Regions from separate parts of the Thioalkalivibrio sp. ALJ1 genome, predicted to be linked through region 4. Evidence: predicted binding sites of a transcription regulator. Region 4 holds the regulator's gene; each other region holds the start of a gene.
The links. The regulator sigma-54, encoded in region 4, starts transcription at its own class of promoters, with help from an activator protein. The targets are predictions, from matches to a motif close to TGGCANGNTNCNTGCTT.

Region 1 (3,332 bases), 1.1 Mb from region 4:
GCGCGCGGATGTAGAGGCCGAAGGCTGGCGGGTAGTGGCCTTGACCCGGCTGGTGCCGGTGTTTCCGTTCGCGCCCACCAACTACGCCCTGGGCCTGGTGCGTCTGCCGCTGCCGGTGTTTGCGCTGACCACCGTGCTGGCACTGATGCCCAGCCTGTTCGCCTATGCCTGGCTGGGGCATGCCACGCGCGAGATGGCCGCCGGCGCCGATAGCGGCGTGCAGCTGGGGTTGGCCGTGTTGGCGGTGCTGGCCCTGCTGCTGTTGCTGCCGCGCCTGGTGCGGCGTATCTGGCTGGGTCAGAAGACGCTGCACGCCGAGGCTCCGCTGACTTCAGTGTCGCCCTCAGACCCAGGCGAGCAGGATCCCGAGACCCAGGGCGAAGAACAGCAGGGCGGCGAGCGCGCGTAGCAGTCGCAGCGGCAGGTGGCAGGCGAAGCGCTGGCCCAGCCAGACGACCGGGGCATTCGCGAGGACCATGCCGATGGTCGAACCGATCACGACGAGGACCAGGCTGTCGAAGGTCGCGGCCAGGGCGGCGGTCGCCACCTGGGTCTTGTCACCCATCTCCACCAGGAAGAACAGCACAGTGGTGGTCCAGAACACGCCGTGCTTCGAGGCGGCGGGTAGTTCGTCTTCGCCATCCGGGATCAGCACCCATGCGGCCATGATGATGAAACCGATACCCAGCCCCCAGCGCAGCCAGTCGTCCGGAACGCTGGTGCCAATCCAGATCCCGGCCAATGCCGCGAGGAAGTGATTGGCCAGGGTCGCTACCACGATGCCCCAGATAATGGGCCAGGTCTGCTGGTAGCGGCAGATCAGGAGCAGGGCCAGGAGTTGAGTCTTGTCGCCCATCTCGGCGATGGCGACGATCACGGTGGAGACGAGCAGGGCTTCCATGGCGTTCTTCCGGGCCGGGTGGGTTTGCAAGACACGTGACATCGCGTCCCCACCCGGCCAAGGATGTTGACGCAACGCCACGGGTCTCGCGGGGCCCGGTGCCGCATCGGCGGCGGGGCTGTCTGCACCACGGTCGACCAGGCGGCCGATCAAATCTGTTGATGCAGACCCCGGTGAGGTCAGGTACTCCCTGAACACCCGGGTCGCTACTCCCCTGAAGCAGGGCGAATTCTAGGTCGGCGCGGGGGTAGTCGCAAGTCGAGAGGCGCTTCAGGTAGGATGCGCGCCATGAAAGCCTTCGTAGCCTGGGTCGATCGGACGCCGTTGTGGCTGTTCGCTGTGTTCGTGGCGACCCTCGGGTTGTCACCCTATGTTCCCGAACCACACATCGTCGAGAAGATTCGCTGGCTCTTCCAGGGCGAGCTGACACGCCCGCTGGACATCTTCGACTTGATCATGCACGCCGTTCCTTGGTTGTTGATGGCTTTCAAGCTCTACCGCATGAGTATCGAGCCGAAAGACGCGCCCTGACTGGAGCGGCGCGCAGACCCGATAGAGTGACGCACTGCGCTAGTGGGAACTCGACGACACGGTTGCAGATCGCTACGGTTCCTGTGACTTTGAGACGTGACCAAGGAGAGTCCCATGCGCTTTATTGTTGCTGTCACCGCCGGTACCGACGATCCCACCCGCGCGACCCTCGGCATGATCGCCGCGAACGTCGCCAAGCAGCAGGGCCACGACGTGACCGTCTGGCTGCAGGGCGAGGCCGTGAACATCGCCAACCGCAACGTGTACGACAAGATCGTCGGCCACAACATGCCGGCGATGAAGGACATCGTGGATTCGCTGGTGAGTGAAGGCGTCCCGTTCTGGGCCTGCGAGGCCTGCGCCAAGGGTCGCGACGTCGGCGAGCACAACTTCCTGCCGAACGCCGAGATGGCCGGCATGGGCCACTACGTCCAGGCCGTCGCCGAGTTTGATCGCTCCATGAGCTTCTGACCCGGTCGAATTCCGACCCGGGCGGGGTGTGACGCCCCGCCCGTTTGCTGTACCCACCCGGTGCCAGTCATTCGACCTGGCACATTGCATGCTTGCTGGTTCCTGTGAACCTGTCACGGAACACGCGCATGACTTCGAATACCCCCCTGGACGAGACCATCGGCGATTTCCTGGTGGCTTCGCGCAAGTGCGAGGTTGTGAGCCTGGAGCGCCTGCTGGAAGCCGTGCAGTTGGTTGGACTGATCCGCGCCCTGGTGCACCAGCTGCAGCGTGAACGGGGCGCCTCCAGTCTGTGGATCGGCTCGGGCGGGCAACATTACGCGGACGAGCTCGCGCAGTACCGGGAAGATTCTGACGTGGCGGCGGCGGGCTTTAATGGCCAACTGGGTGGCTGGCTCAAGCCGGGTGCCTGCGCCCATGCTCGCAGCCGTCTTCTGGGGCGTATGGCGTTGGCCCTGCACGGCCTTTCGGGGCTGCCAAGTCTGCGCGAGGAGGTATTCGAGGGGACCCTGACCCCGATGGAGGCTATGCGCAGCTTCAGCGAACTGATCCGTACCTTGCTCGCGGTGGTCTTCGAGGCAGCGGATTCGGCCACCGATCCGGAGGTCTCGCGGGCCCTGGTTGCGCTTTTGAATTTCATGCAGGGCAAGGAGTTGGCGGGCCAGGAACGTGCGATCGGTGCCGCCGGGTTTGGTCAAGGGGGATTCGCCGGAGAGCTTCGCCAGGCCCTGTTGCATCGTATTGATGCCCAGGAGCGTTCGTTTCGCATCTTCTCCGAGTTCGCGCCGGAGCCGGCCTGTGCCGCCTGGCGCGAGCTGCAGGGTGCGGGCTTCGCGCCCGAGGTCGAACGCCTGCGCCGCCAGGCCTGCACCCAGGCCGATGGAACGCCGGATCCAGCCCGGGCCGAGGCCTGGTTTGCCTGTACCACCGCACGCATCGACACCATGAAGGAGATCGAGGACCTGCTGGAGATGCATCTGAACGAGTGTTGTGCCGCCCGGATCGAGGCGGACCGGGCCGATCTGGGTGCGGTGCGCGACCGCATCGCGCAGCTCGCCGAATCGGAACTGCGTGACAGCGTGCCCTATGCCGTGTTCTTCGGCGCCCCGGAAGGGCTGGAGCCCCAGGGCGACGGGGATGACGGCGTGCTCGACGTACCGATCGTCGGCCATTCGGTGATGGACCTGGTGCAACGCCAGGCTAGCCGCCTGCAATCCGTGGAGGATGAACTGCAGGCGGCGCGCCAGGCCCTGGCCGAGCGCAAGACCATCGAACGTGCCAAGGCGCTTCTGATCCAACACCGCGGCCTCAGCGAGGACCAGGCCTACAAGCTTCTGCGCCAGACGGCGATGAACCAGAACCGGCGACTGGCCGAGGTCGCCGAGGCGACCGTCGCAATGTCCGACCTGCTGGGCAAGGGCGGCCTGTA
Region 2 (3,332 bases), 330 kb from region 4:
GCCACCCTGGACTGGCGCCTCCTCGGCGGCCATCTCGGCCGTCAGCAAGGCGTACGTCCGCCGACCCTCGCGGGTTATCGGTGGGTGGCGCGACTGGAGATTGACGACGCCAAAGCCGTCCTGCGTTACCAACTCAGCCTTCAGCCGTCCACGATCGCGGAGGGTGCACGTTGGTTGAACCCAGCCGCCGCCCGCCGTTTGGAGAGCGTGGATCGTGCCGAAGATGGCGGCTCCGACATGTCCACGCTGGGGCGCGTCCAGAGGCGGGAAAAAATTGATCCGATACCGTGGCCATCAAGTGGCTGCAGCCACAGTTGGATTGTCGAACTGGAAACGACCGGTGCCGTCACCGATTGATGGTGAGGTACTCCGGTACGAAGTCCGCCACGAAAGAGGTCTGACCCAGAATGGCATGCTGTCCAATGAAGCCGGACACGAGTGTAAGCCCGCGCCCGGCCTGTCTTTCATGCTCGAGCTAGAGTTGACGAGTGCGACGACGGCTCAGGAAGAGCAGGCCCGCCAGACCAAGTCCCAGCAATGGCAGCGACCCGGGGAGAGGCACTTCGGTTGCCTCGGTCGCAAAAACCTGCACGTTGACGTCGCTGCTCTTGTCCCAGCCAGCGCCGTCCGAGTCGATGACCCCGCCAACGTTTGCCTGAAGATCCGTGGACGTACCAGCAAACCAGTTGTATTCGTTGTTGGCGCCGTCCTGCGGTGTGCCACTCAAATCGGCGTTCGATGCGTGGTTGAACCAGATTGCACTGTCCCCTGCACCGGTGATGCCAAAGACGTAGTCACCGGATGAAAAAGTTCCGAGGTTCAAAAAGTCGATCTGCCATATCTGGCTCAATGTCCCGCTGCTGCCTTCATAGTGGCTGCCATCAGCGTAGGTGACGGGAGTGATCTGAATGTCAGCATTGTCCGTGTCGTTGCCGATAATATTCCCGGAAGCGACAGTGGGGATGGTCTCGGCTCCAGCTTCGCCGAGGAAAAGCGAGACGTTGGAGAAGATGTTGCCCAGCTCTCCAACCACGGGACGGCCACCGACGGCCCAGGTTCGCAGCCCCTGGACTTCCCATGCCCCACTCGCATTGCTTCCAAGGGAAAAGGTATCGCCCGAAAAGAAATCGCCTTCGAATCCCCAGGCGACGTTGCTGCGGTCGGAGCCGGCATCGGAATTTAGGTTCTGGTCCGGCAGGCCCCGGTCGATCAGTGGGGCCGAAAAGGCCGGAGCGGCCATAGCCGCGCTGAGCGCAATCGTGATTCCGGTCGCCGCCAGTACTGCACGAAATTCCTTGGTTCGCATCACTTAATTCCCTGTTCTTGAGCTTTCCAGGAGGGGGTATGCAAGCGGCGGGCCAACTTCTTTCACGCCCGTCATGAGGCGGAGTGCTTCACGTCCCTTTGGGGGAATGCGGAACGATCCGTAAAGAATCCTGACGAGGAAACAGCCGAGTTGTCGGCTTCGGGTCTCCGCTCACAAATCGGCTGCTTCTCGGGGGCGCGCGCGGACGAACGGCCCATATTCGCCACCCCGCAAAGCTTTCGCCTCAGTCGTTGAGCACCAGGACCTCTCCGTGTTCTCCGTGCCCTCTGTGGTAACAAAGCCCTGCGCAGGTCTACAGGTCGCTGAACAGGCGGCCGTGGCGGCGTTCGAGCTCGGTGGGCAGGTGGCAGGTGCCGGAGGAGTACTGGATGGCGCCCACGTCGGCGCGGCCCTGGCGAGGTTGCCCGCAGAAGTCGTGCTCGACTCGGGGTGGTTCCGAGCCCGAAGCCAGCGGACGGGCATCCGGGTCGTCCAGTCGCAGGTCGCCTAGCCCGGGCGCCAGGAGCCAGCGCTCCATGGGTGCATGGCGTTGTCCCAGGAGGCTGTCGTGTGCCCAGTCGGCCGTGCCTTCGATGGCCGATTGGGTCCAGCGCGCGATGCGCTCGGGAATCCAGCTGGGATAGCGTTCCTGGTAATAGCCGATCCGCCGGATCAGTTCGTCGCGCAGCCCTGGCACGTACGCGGCGGTGTCAAACCAGCCAGTGGAGATGTTGCCTTCGGTCTCGAGCTCGGCGTCGTCGCGCGCCCATACGGTGCCGGTGATCAGATTGTCCACCACCGTCGCCTGCGTTTCCGGGAAACGACCCTGGATGCCGTAGGCGTTGAACACCGTATTGTTGGCGACCAGTGCTCCCTCGGCGCGATTCAGGTAAAGCCCCGGTTCCTGCGGACAGTTGAGGATGATGTTGTTGGTCATCTGGCTGTTCACACTTTCCGTACAGGTCTCGCAATCCCCGATCTCGCGCCGGTCCAGAACACCGGGGCTAGTTCCACCCCCACCCAGCGACAGCCCAATACGGCGCTGGCCCGTGTGGCGCCACTCGCAGATGACCAGGTTGCGGTCGAATACGGCGTTCGCCGCGCCGCCCTTCACAAACCCCGGCGAGCCATGCCGGCCTGGCGTGCCCTGCGCAATGTCGGCGATAAAGTTTTCCTCGATTCGCCAGCCTTGTCCGCCGACGATATCAATGGCGACAACCGGCCATCGTGTGGTGTGGATGGCATCGTTTACGAACACGTTGCGGCGGATCTGCACATGGTCCGGGAAACGCCTTGGGTCGCCCTCGCCGTTGGCCTTGATCGCCGCGTGAAAGTTACGAAAGCGGTTGCCCTCGACCAGGACATGATCGGCTTCGCGCACGATGTGCAGGGCGTGGTTGCCGCCGCCATCCCCGCGAAAGTCCAGATCGTGGATCTCCCAGTGGGGCGCAAACAGTTTGATCGCGGTGCTGTGGCGGGAATGAATCACCGTCGTCCCGGGGATGCTCGCGCGCAGGACGATCGGCTCGGCCTTGGTGCCGGGCTCCCGCAGGTTGATCCGACGCTCCAGCTGGTAGTCGCCCGGGCGCAGTTCAATCACGTCGCCCGCACTGGCCTGAGAAAGGGCTCGTTCCAGTTGTGTCGCATCCGAAACCAGGCGCGATTCAGCCCCGGCGATCACGGGCAGGCACATGGCGACGAGCGCTAGGGCAACACGGATTAGTGTACGCACTCCCGCTCGAGTCGTTTTTGCGTGCGAACAAGGCGCGGCGACCGCCGTGCAGTCATCCTGCACAAGGAAGCCGCAACGCCGTGCGCGCGCCCGTTTTTGATAACAACGGGCGGCCGAGCCCCGTCTTTCAATGGCTTGTGGGGCTTGGTGCCCCAGGTTCCCCGATCCTGCGTTTTGCCACTTGCGAGTAGAACCACTACCCGCTGCGTCGCGCACCTTCCCTCGGAAAGCCTGGGGTACCAACGCGAGTGTGTACACTAATCCGTGTTGCCCTGGATAGCGGGGGCTTCTGCG
Region 3 (3,332 bases), on a different contig from region 4:
GGCGGAAGGTGTTAATCGTCGATGACTCGGTGGTGGCCCGCAAGCAGATCGAAAGCGCGATCAGGGGCTTGGGCTTTGAATACGTGGTCTTCAAGGATGGCCAGGAAGCGCTGGAGTTTCTGGAGCAGAAGGCCGAGGAAGGTCCGATCAGAGAACAGATCGAGCTGGTGATCTCGGATATCGAGATGCCGCGGATGGACGGCTATACCCTTACTGCCCGCATCCGGGATCATGCCGGGCTTAAGGATCTGAAGGTGCTGCTGCATTCCTCGCTTAGTGGCGAATTTAACACCGACATGGTCAAGCGTGCGGGTGCCGACGCCTTCTTGTCCAAGTTCAACCCGGACGAACTGGCGAGCGCGGTACTGGATCAGACCGGGCGTGATGGTCAGTGACACGGCGAAGCGGCAGTCGCTTGCCGGGTGGCGATGCAGGAGCGGTGCTGAATGGCCGGATCGGTGCGCACGCAGCGTTACGGGCTTGGATCCTGTCGTGCCGAGTGCTGGAAACCGTATACTGGAACCTGCTTAGTGATTTTGACCCGGACCGTGGAGCCGGGCGGCCCTGTCAAGGATTCGTCATCAGGATGCTCAATCATCATGGACTGCGCTCAGGGATGAACGGGTGATTGATTCCCGCGACTACGAGGAGTTCGCGCGTTTCCTGCAGGATTGCTGCGGTCTGGTGCTGGGCGATAGCCGGCAATACCTAGTGTCCAGCCGCTTGTCGCGCCTGCTCGACGAGTTTAGTTTCAAGAGCGTTCCTGAACTGTTGCATGCGATGCGCCAGGCGCCGAATCCGCGCCTGCGGACGCGTGTGATCGACGCGATGACGACGAACGAGACTTCCTGGTTTCGTGATGGTTTTCCGTTCGAGATCCTTCGCCATGTGTTGTTGCCTGAACTCGCTGCCAAGAACAGCAGTAACAAGGTCTGGTCATCGGGGTGTTCCAGTGGCCAGGAGGCCTACAGCATCTCCATGGTGGTCTCGGAGTGGGAGGAGTCCCGTCCAAGCCGCAAGGTGCCTGTTTCGATTCTGGGAACCGATCTTTCCGAGAAGATTGTCGAAGACGCTCGGCGCGCCATTTATGACGGACTGAGCATTGTGCGTGGCTTGAGTGAGAGTCGTCGAGCCCGCTTTTTCGAAACGGTTGCGGACGGGCACAAGGTCATCCCGGAGGTCCAGCGCCGTTGTCGCTTCCAGAAGCTCAACCTGATCGATAGCTATGCGGCGCTAGGCAAGTTCGACCTGGTGTTCTGTCGGAACGTGCTGATCTACTTCTCCGGCGAGACCAAGCGACAGGTTCTTGACGGTATTGCCCGGCAAATGAACCCAGGTGGCTATCTGTTTCTTGGCGCTTCCGAGACGGCGGGCCCCTATACGCAGTCTTTCGAGACGGTGCGGACCGAGTATGGCTCGGTCCTGCGGGTGAAGTCCTGATCGATCTCTGATACCGGGCTGTTGTGACCAAAAGGCCCGTGCAATGCGGGCTCCGGGTGAGGGACTGAATGGCTGGCCCTCTCCGCCTCCTCCTTGTACCTGACGTTTGTTCCCCTCCGATGGCATAGGCCTTGCATCTGCCTCCATACAAGGGAGCGCAATGGTTGCGTCTCCGTTTCGATGCGAGGGCCGCCAACGGCGGGCAGGACGGAAGCAGATGAGTCTCTCACTGGACAAGGCGATGGGGATTTTGCCGCAGGCGATCAACGTGCGTGCGCAACGCATGGAATTGCTGGCTTCCAACATCGCCAATGCGGACACCCCTAACTACAAGGCGCGGGATGTCGACTTTCGCTCGGTGCTGGAGTCCGCGGCCGGGAGCGGCAACGCCTTGCCCATGGTTCGCAGCCAGGCGGCACATCTCGACCCCAATGCAGGCGCTATGAACGGACAGGCTGAGGCGCTTTACCGAGTGCCTTCGCAGGCATCCCTGGACGGCAACACCGTGGACCCGCAGATGGAGCGGGCCGCCTTTGCGGAGAACGCCGTGCAGTACCAAAGCAGTCTGGAATTCCTAAATCGCCGGGTCTCTGGCATCCGCGAAGCCCTGCGGGGCGATCGCTAACGCCGACCTGATCGGGAGATCGATGTCGTGAGCAACCTCTTCAGTCTTTTCAATACCTCGGCCTCGGCGTTGTCGGCGCAATCCGTGCGCCTGAACACCGTGGCCTCGAACCTGGCCAACGCCAACACGGCGGCCACGAATCCGGACGAGGCCTACCGCGCCAAGCAGGTGTTGTTTCAAAGCGTGATGGATCAGGCCAACCCGAACGGTTCTGCAACCTCGGTGCGTGTCGCCGGTGTTACCGAATCGCAGGCGGCCCCGCATGCCCACTACGAGCCGCACCACCCGCAGGCGAACGAGGAGGGCTACATCTTCCGCCCGGCGATCAGCGTGGTGGAGGAGATGGCCAACATGATGTCCGCCTCGCGCAACTACGAGGCGAACGTCGAGGTGATGGAAACCTCGCGTCAGCTGCTCCAGCGCACATTGCAGATCGGTCAAGGCTAGAGGAACTCCACATGACACAGATATCCCCTGAACTCCTGGATCGTCTTGGCCTGTCGCGCCCTGACAAGAAGCCGGAAGGCGAGATGGACCGTTTGGGCCAATCGGACTTCCTAAAGCTGATGACCACTCAGCTTGAGAACCAGGATCCGATGGACCCGATGGACAACGGTGACTTTCTTGGCCAGATGGCCCAGTTCTCGACGGTGACCGGTATTGAGCAGTTGTCGAAGTCCTTTGAAAAGCTGGCGCAGTCGCTGGGGCAGAACCAGACGTTGCAGGCGGCTTCGCTGGTGGGTAAGGACGTGCTGGTTCCGGTGGAGTTCGGCGAGCTGGGCCCGGACGGGATGATCAATGGCGCAGTAGACCTCGAGCGCTCAACGGATGAGTTGCAAATCGATGTGTACAGCCCGAACGGCGAGCGCATACGCCGGATGAACCTGGGTGCTGCGGGTAGTGGTCTTCGGGAGTTCAGCTGGGACGGGATGCGCGACGACGGCACGTTCGCCCCACCCGGCGTGTACGAATTCAAGGCCTCGGCTCGTTCCGGCACTCAGACCGAATCCGTGGATACCTTTCTGGATGCTCGGGTGGAAAGCGTCGCGGTAGGTGGCGATTCGGGGCTTGCACTGACCGTGCAGGGCCTTGGCGAAATCAGTTTTTCGGATGTACGGCGGATTGGCGGCTGACGCCGGGCCCGCGACGAGCGAACCCTAACGGAGGAAACACCCTATGCCTTTCAATATCGGATTGAGCGGTCTTAACGCGGCCCAGGCCGACCTGCAGACCACCGGTAATAACGTCTCCAACTCTGGAACTACGG
Region 4 (3,332 bases):
CCCGGATCCCGAGACCGGCGAAATGCGCATCGCCACCGCCCTGCGCATCGACTACCTGCTGAACGAGGACCGCATGATCCTTACCGATCAGGCGCACGTAATCACGACCAACGAAGAGGCACGCGGAAAACGCATTACCTACGACCTGGCAACGGACGTGATCGAGGCCGAGCGCGGCGACGGTGACAGCGAACGCGTGCGCATCACCATCCAGCCGCGCGACGACGAATGAACACCACTGCCAGCCAACCGGCGACCGCAGGCGCGCCCCACGACCGCCTGATCGGACGTGAACTGACCAAACGCTATGGCAAGCGCACCGTCCTCGACCAGGTCGACGTCGATCTGGCTCCCGGCGAGGTCGTCGGCCTGCTGGGCCCGAACGGTGCGGGCAAGACCACCTGCTTCTACAGCCTGGTCGGACTGATCCGCCCCAACGCCGGACGCATTACCCTGGGCGAGCGCGACATCACCCGCGCCCCGATCCATGTGCGGGCCCGCGCCGGCCTGGGCTATCTACCGCAGGAGGCCTCGATCTTCCGACGCCTGAGCGTTTGGGACAACCTGCAGGCAGTGCTGGAACTTCGCCCCGGACTGGACCGCCATGAACGCCGGCGCATCGGCGACGCCCTGATCGAGGAGTTCCAGCTAGAGACCGTGCGCCACAGCCCCGGCATTTCGCTATCCGGTGGTGAACGTCGGCGGGCCGAGATCGCCCGCGCCCTGGCCGGCGATCCCCAATTCATCTGCCTGGACGAACCCTTTGCCGGGGTGGATCCGATCTCGGTGGGGGACATCCAGGCCGTCATCGAACACCTTGCCCGCCGCGGAATCGGGGTACTGATCTCCGATCACAACGTCCGCGAGACCCTCGGCATCTGCCACAGGGCCTATATTCTTAGCGAGGGGCGCCTGCTGGCCGCCGGGACACCCGACGAGTTGCTCGCCGACCCTCAGGTTCGCCGAGTCTATCTCGGCGAGAATTTCCGCCTGTGATTCCGACGCACACGTCGCGCGGCCAGTGCACAAACCACGAGGCAGGCTTTAAGATTTCACGTATGGTCACCTTCGACCCGACACCACAATGCTGAAACCCGGCCTCAATCTACAGCTGGGTCAGACGCTCACCATGACCCCGCAACTGCAGCAGGCGATCCGTCTGTTGCAGTTGTCCACGCTTGAGTTGCAGGTGGAAATCCAGCAGGCGCTGGAGAGCAACCCCATGCTCGAACAGGTGGAGGACGAGGACGCCGATCCGAATACCGAGCGCCTCGACCAAGAGGGCGAACTGGTGGAAGGCGACCGCATGGAGGCCACCACCACCAGCGACGACGTCATCCCCGAGGAGCTGACGACCGACAGCCGCTGGGACGACATCTACGAGCCACCGACCGCCCCCAAGGGCCTGGACGACCGCGACCCGCTGGAGAACACCAGCGACGACGGCGGCGAGGGCCTGCAGGACCACCTCCTGTGGCAGCTGCACCTGAGCCATCTGACCCCGCGCGACCAGCGCATCGGCGCGGCCTTGATTGACGCGATCAGCCCTGACGGCTATCTCGAAGGCGACCTCGAGACCCTGGCCGAGACCATTAACCGTGGCGAGGAAGAACCCGTCGGGGTCGACGAGGTCGAAGCCGTGCTGCACTGGATCCAGCAATGCGACCCGCTGGGCGTGGGCGCCCGTAACCTGCGTGAATGTCTGGAGATTCAGCTACGCGAGCTCGCCCCGGATGCCCCGGCCCGGGAGGCCGCGCGCGCCATCCTGGAGCACGGCATGGACAGCCTGGGCAAGCGCGACTACAAGGCGCTGCAAAGCCAGTCCGGCGTACGCGACCCGGACGAGCTGGCACGCGCACTGGATCTGATCCGCACCCTGAACCCGCGTCCTGGCGCCCAGATCAGTACGGCCACCTCGGAATACGTAGTCCCGGATGTCTATGTGCGCCACACGGTCGATGGCTGGAGAGTGGAGCTGAACCCGGAGATCGCCCCGCGCATCCGCATCAACGACCTCTATGCCGGCATGGTGCGTCAGGTCTCGGACGCCCGCGACAGCGCCTTCATGCGCGATCAACTGCAGGAAGCGCGCTGGTTCCTCAAGAGCCTGCACAGTCGCAACGACACCCTGCTCCGAGTCGCCGAGGCGATCGTGCTCCGCCAGCAGGGCTTTCTCGAACATGGCGAGGTTGCGATGCAGCCGCTGATCCTCCGCGACATCGCCGAGATCCTGGAGATGCACGAGTCGACCATCTCACGCGTGACCACACAGAAATTCATGCACACCCCGCGCGGGGTCTTCGAGTTCAAGTACTTCTTTTCCAGCCACGTCGGTACCAACGATGGCGGTGAGTGTTCGGCCACCGCCATCCGTGCCATGATTCGGGAATTGATCGGCGACGAGCCTGCGAACAAGCCGCTGAGCGATGCCCGGCTCGCCCAGATCCTCTCGGATCGAGGCATTAACGTGGCACGCCGTACCGTGGCCAAATACCGTGAGGCCATGCATATCCCCTCATCCAGCGAACGTCGGCAGATGGCTTCCATGCCCACCGGCAGCAAGTAACCCAAGGAGACCCAACCATGCAGATCAATCTGACCGGCCACCATGTCGACCTGACCGACGCCCTGCGCGAATACGTCAACGAGAAGTTCGCGAAGCTGGAGCGCCACTTTGACAAAGTCATCGACGTCCACGTCGTGCTGACCCATGAGAAGAATCAGAGTCAGCACAACAAGGCCGAGGCCAATCTCCAGGTTAGCGGTAACCATATCCATGCCGAGGCCTCCCACGACGATATGTACGCAGCCATCGACGGCCTGATCGACAAGGTTGACCGTCAGCTGATCAAGCACAAGGAAAAGGTCAAGGATCACCACCGCGCCGAGGGTGCCCAGCGCAACCGCGAGCAGGCCTCCTGATCCATGACCATTGCCGAGCTGATCACCGCCGACCGCATAGGTCTGGAGCCCGAGTGTTCCAGCCAGAAACGGGCCCTCGAGACACTGGCGGAGCTCCTCGCCGCCGGCGGTGACGCCGAGGGGCCGGCCAGCAGCGCGATCTTCGAGGCCCTGTCCGCCCGCGAGAAGCTGGGCTCCACTGGCCTGGGGCATGGCGTCGCCATCCCTCACGGCCGGCTGCCCGATCTTGCGACTCCGCGCGTGGCCGTGCTGCGCCTGAAGCAGGGTGTCGACTTTGACGCAATGGATCACGAGCCGGTCGATATCCTGATCGCCCTGCTCGTCCCGGAAGCCGCGACCAACGATCACCTCAACCTGCTTGCCCAGCTCGCACGCGGCCTGTCCCAGCCGGACACGATTGCCGCCCTGCG

Region 1: the regulator sigma-54 is predicted to act here: its motif matches at 1,981-1,997, upstream of F462_RS03005 (nitrate regulatory protein).
Region 2: the regulator sigma-54 is predicted to act here: its motif matches at 1,345-1,361, upstream of F462_RS06695 (PEP-CTERM sorting domain-containing protein).
Region 3: the regulator sigma-54 is predicted to act here: its motif matches at 1,561-1,577, upstream of flgB (flagellar basal body rod protein FlgB).

What each region holds. Positions count from the first base shown of each region.
Region 1 covers NZ_KN050684.1:136,340-139,671, reverse strand. The annotation lists gene F462_RS03025 (TVP38/TMEM64 family protein) at 1-409, shown strand, start outside; gene F462_RS03020 (TMEM165/GDT1 family protein) at 344-901, opposite strand; gene F462_RS03015 (hypothetical protein) at 1,190-1,432, shown strand; gene F462_RS03010 (DsrE family protein) at 1,547-1,903, shown strand; gene F462_RS03005 (nitrate regulatory protein) at 2,032-3,332, shown strand, end outside.
Region 2 covers NZ_KN050684.1:932,176-935,507, forward strand. The annotation lists gene F462_RS06690 (hypothetical protein) at 1-357, shown strand, start outside; gene F462_RS06695 (PEP-CTERM sorting domain-containing protein) at 476-1,306, opposite strand; gene F462_RS06700 (chondroitinase-B domain-containing protein) at 1,620-3,038, opposite strand.
Region 3 covers NZ_JQIW01000003.1:161,727-165,058, forward strand. The annotation lists gene F462_RS00670 (chemotaxis protein CheV) at 1-395, shown strand, start outside; gene F462_RS00675 (CheR family methyltransferase) at 625-1,440, shown strand; gene flgB (flagellar basal body rod protein FlgB) at 1,658-2,065, shown strand; gene flgC (flagellar basal body rod protein FlgC) at 2,093-2,512, shown strand; gene F462_RS00690 (flagellar hook assembly protein FlgD) at 2,524-3,198, shown strand; gene flgE (flagellar hook protein FlgE) at 3,242-3,332, shown strand, end outside.
Region 4 covers NZ_KN050684.1:1,259,096-1,262,427, reverse strand. The annotation lists gene lptA (lipopolysaccharide transport periplasmic protein LptA) at 1-232, shown strand, start outside; gene lptB (LPS export ABC transporter ATP-binding protein) at 229-996, shown strand; gene F462_RS08200 (RNA polymerase factor sigma-54) at 1,085-2,566, shown strand; gene hpf (ribosome hibernation-promoting factor, HPF/YfiA family) at 2,584-2,922, shown strand; gene F462_RS08190 (PTS sugar transporter subunit IIA) at 2,926-3,332, shown strand, end outside.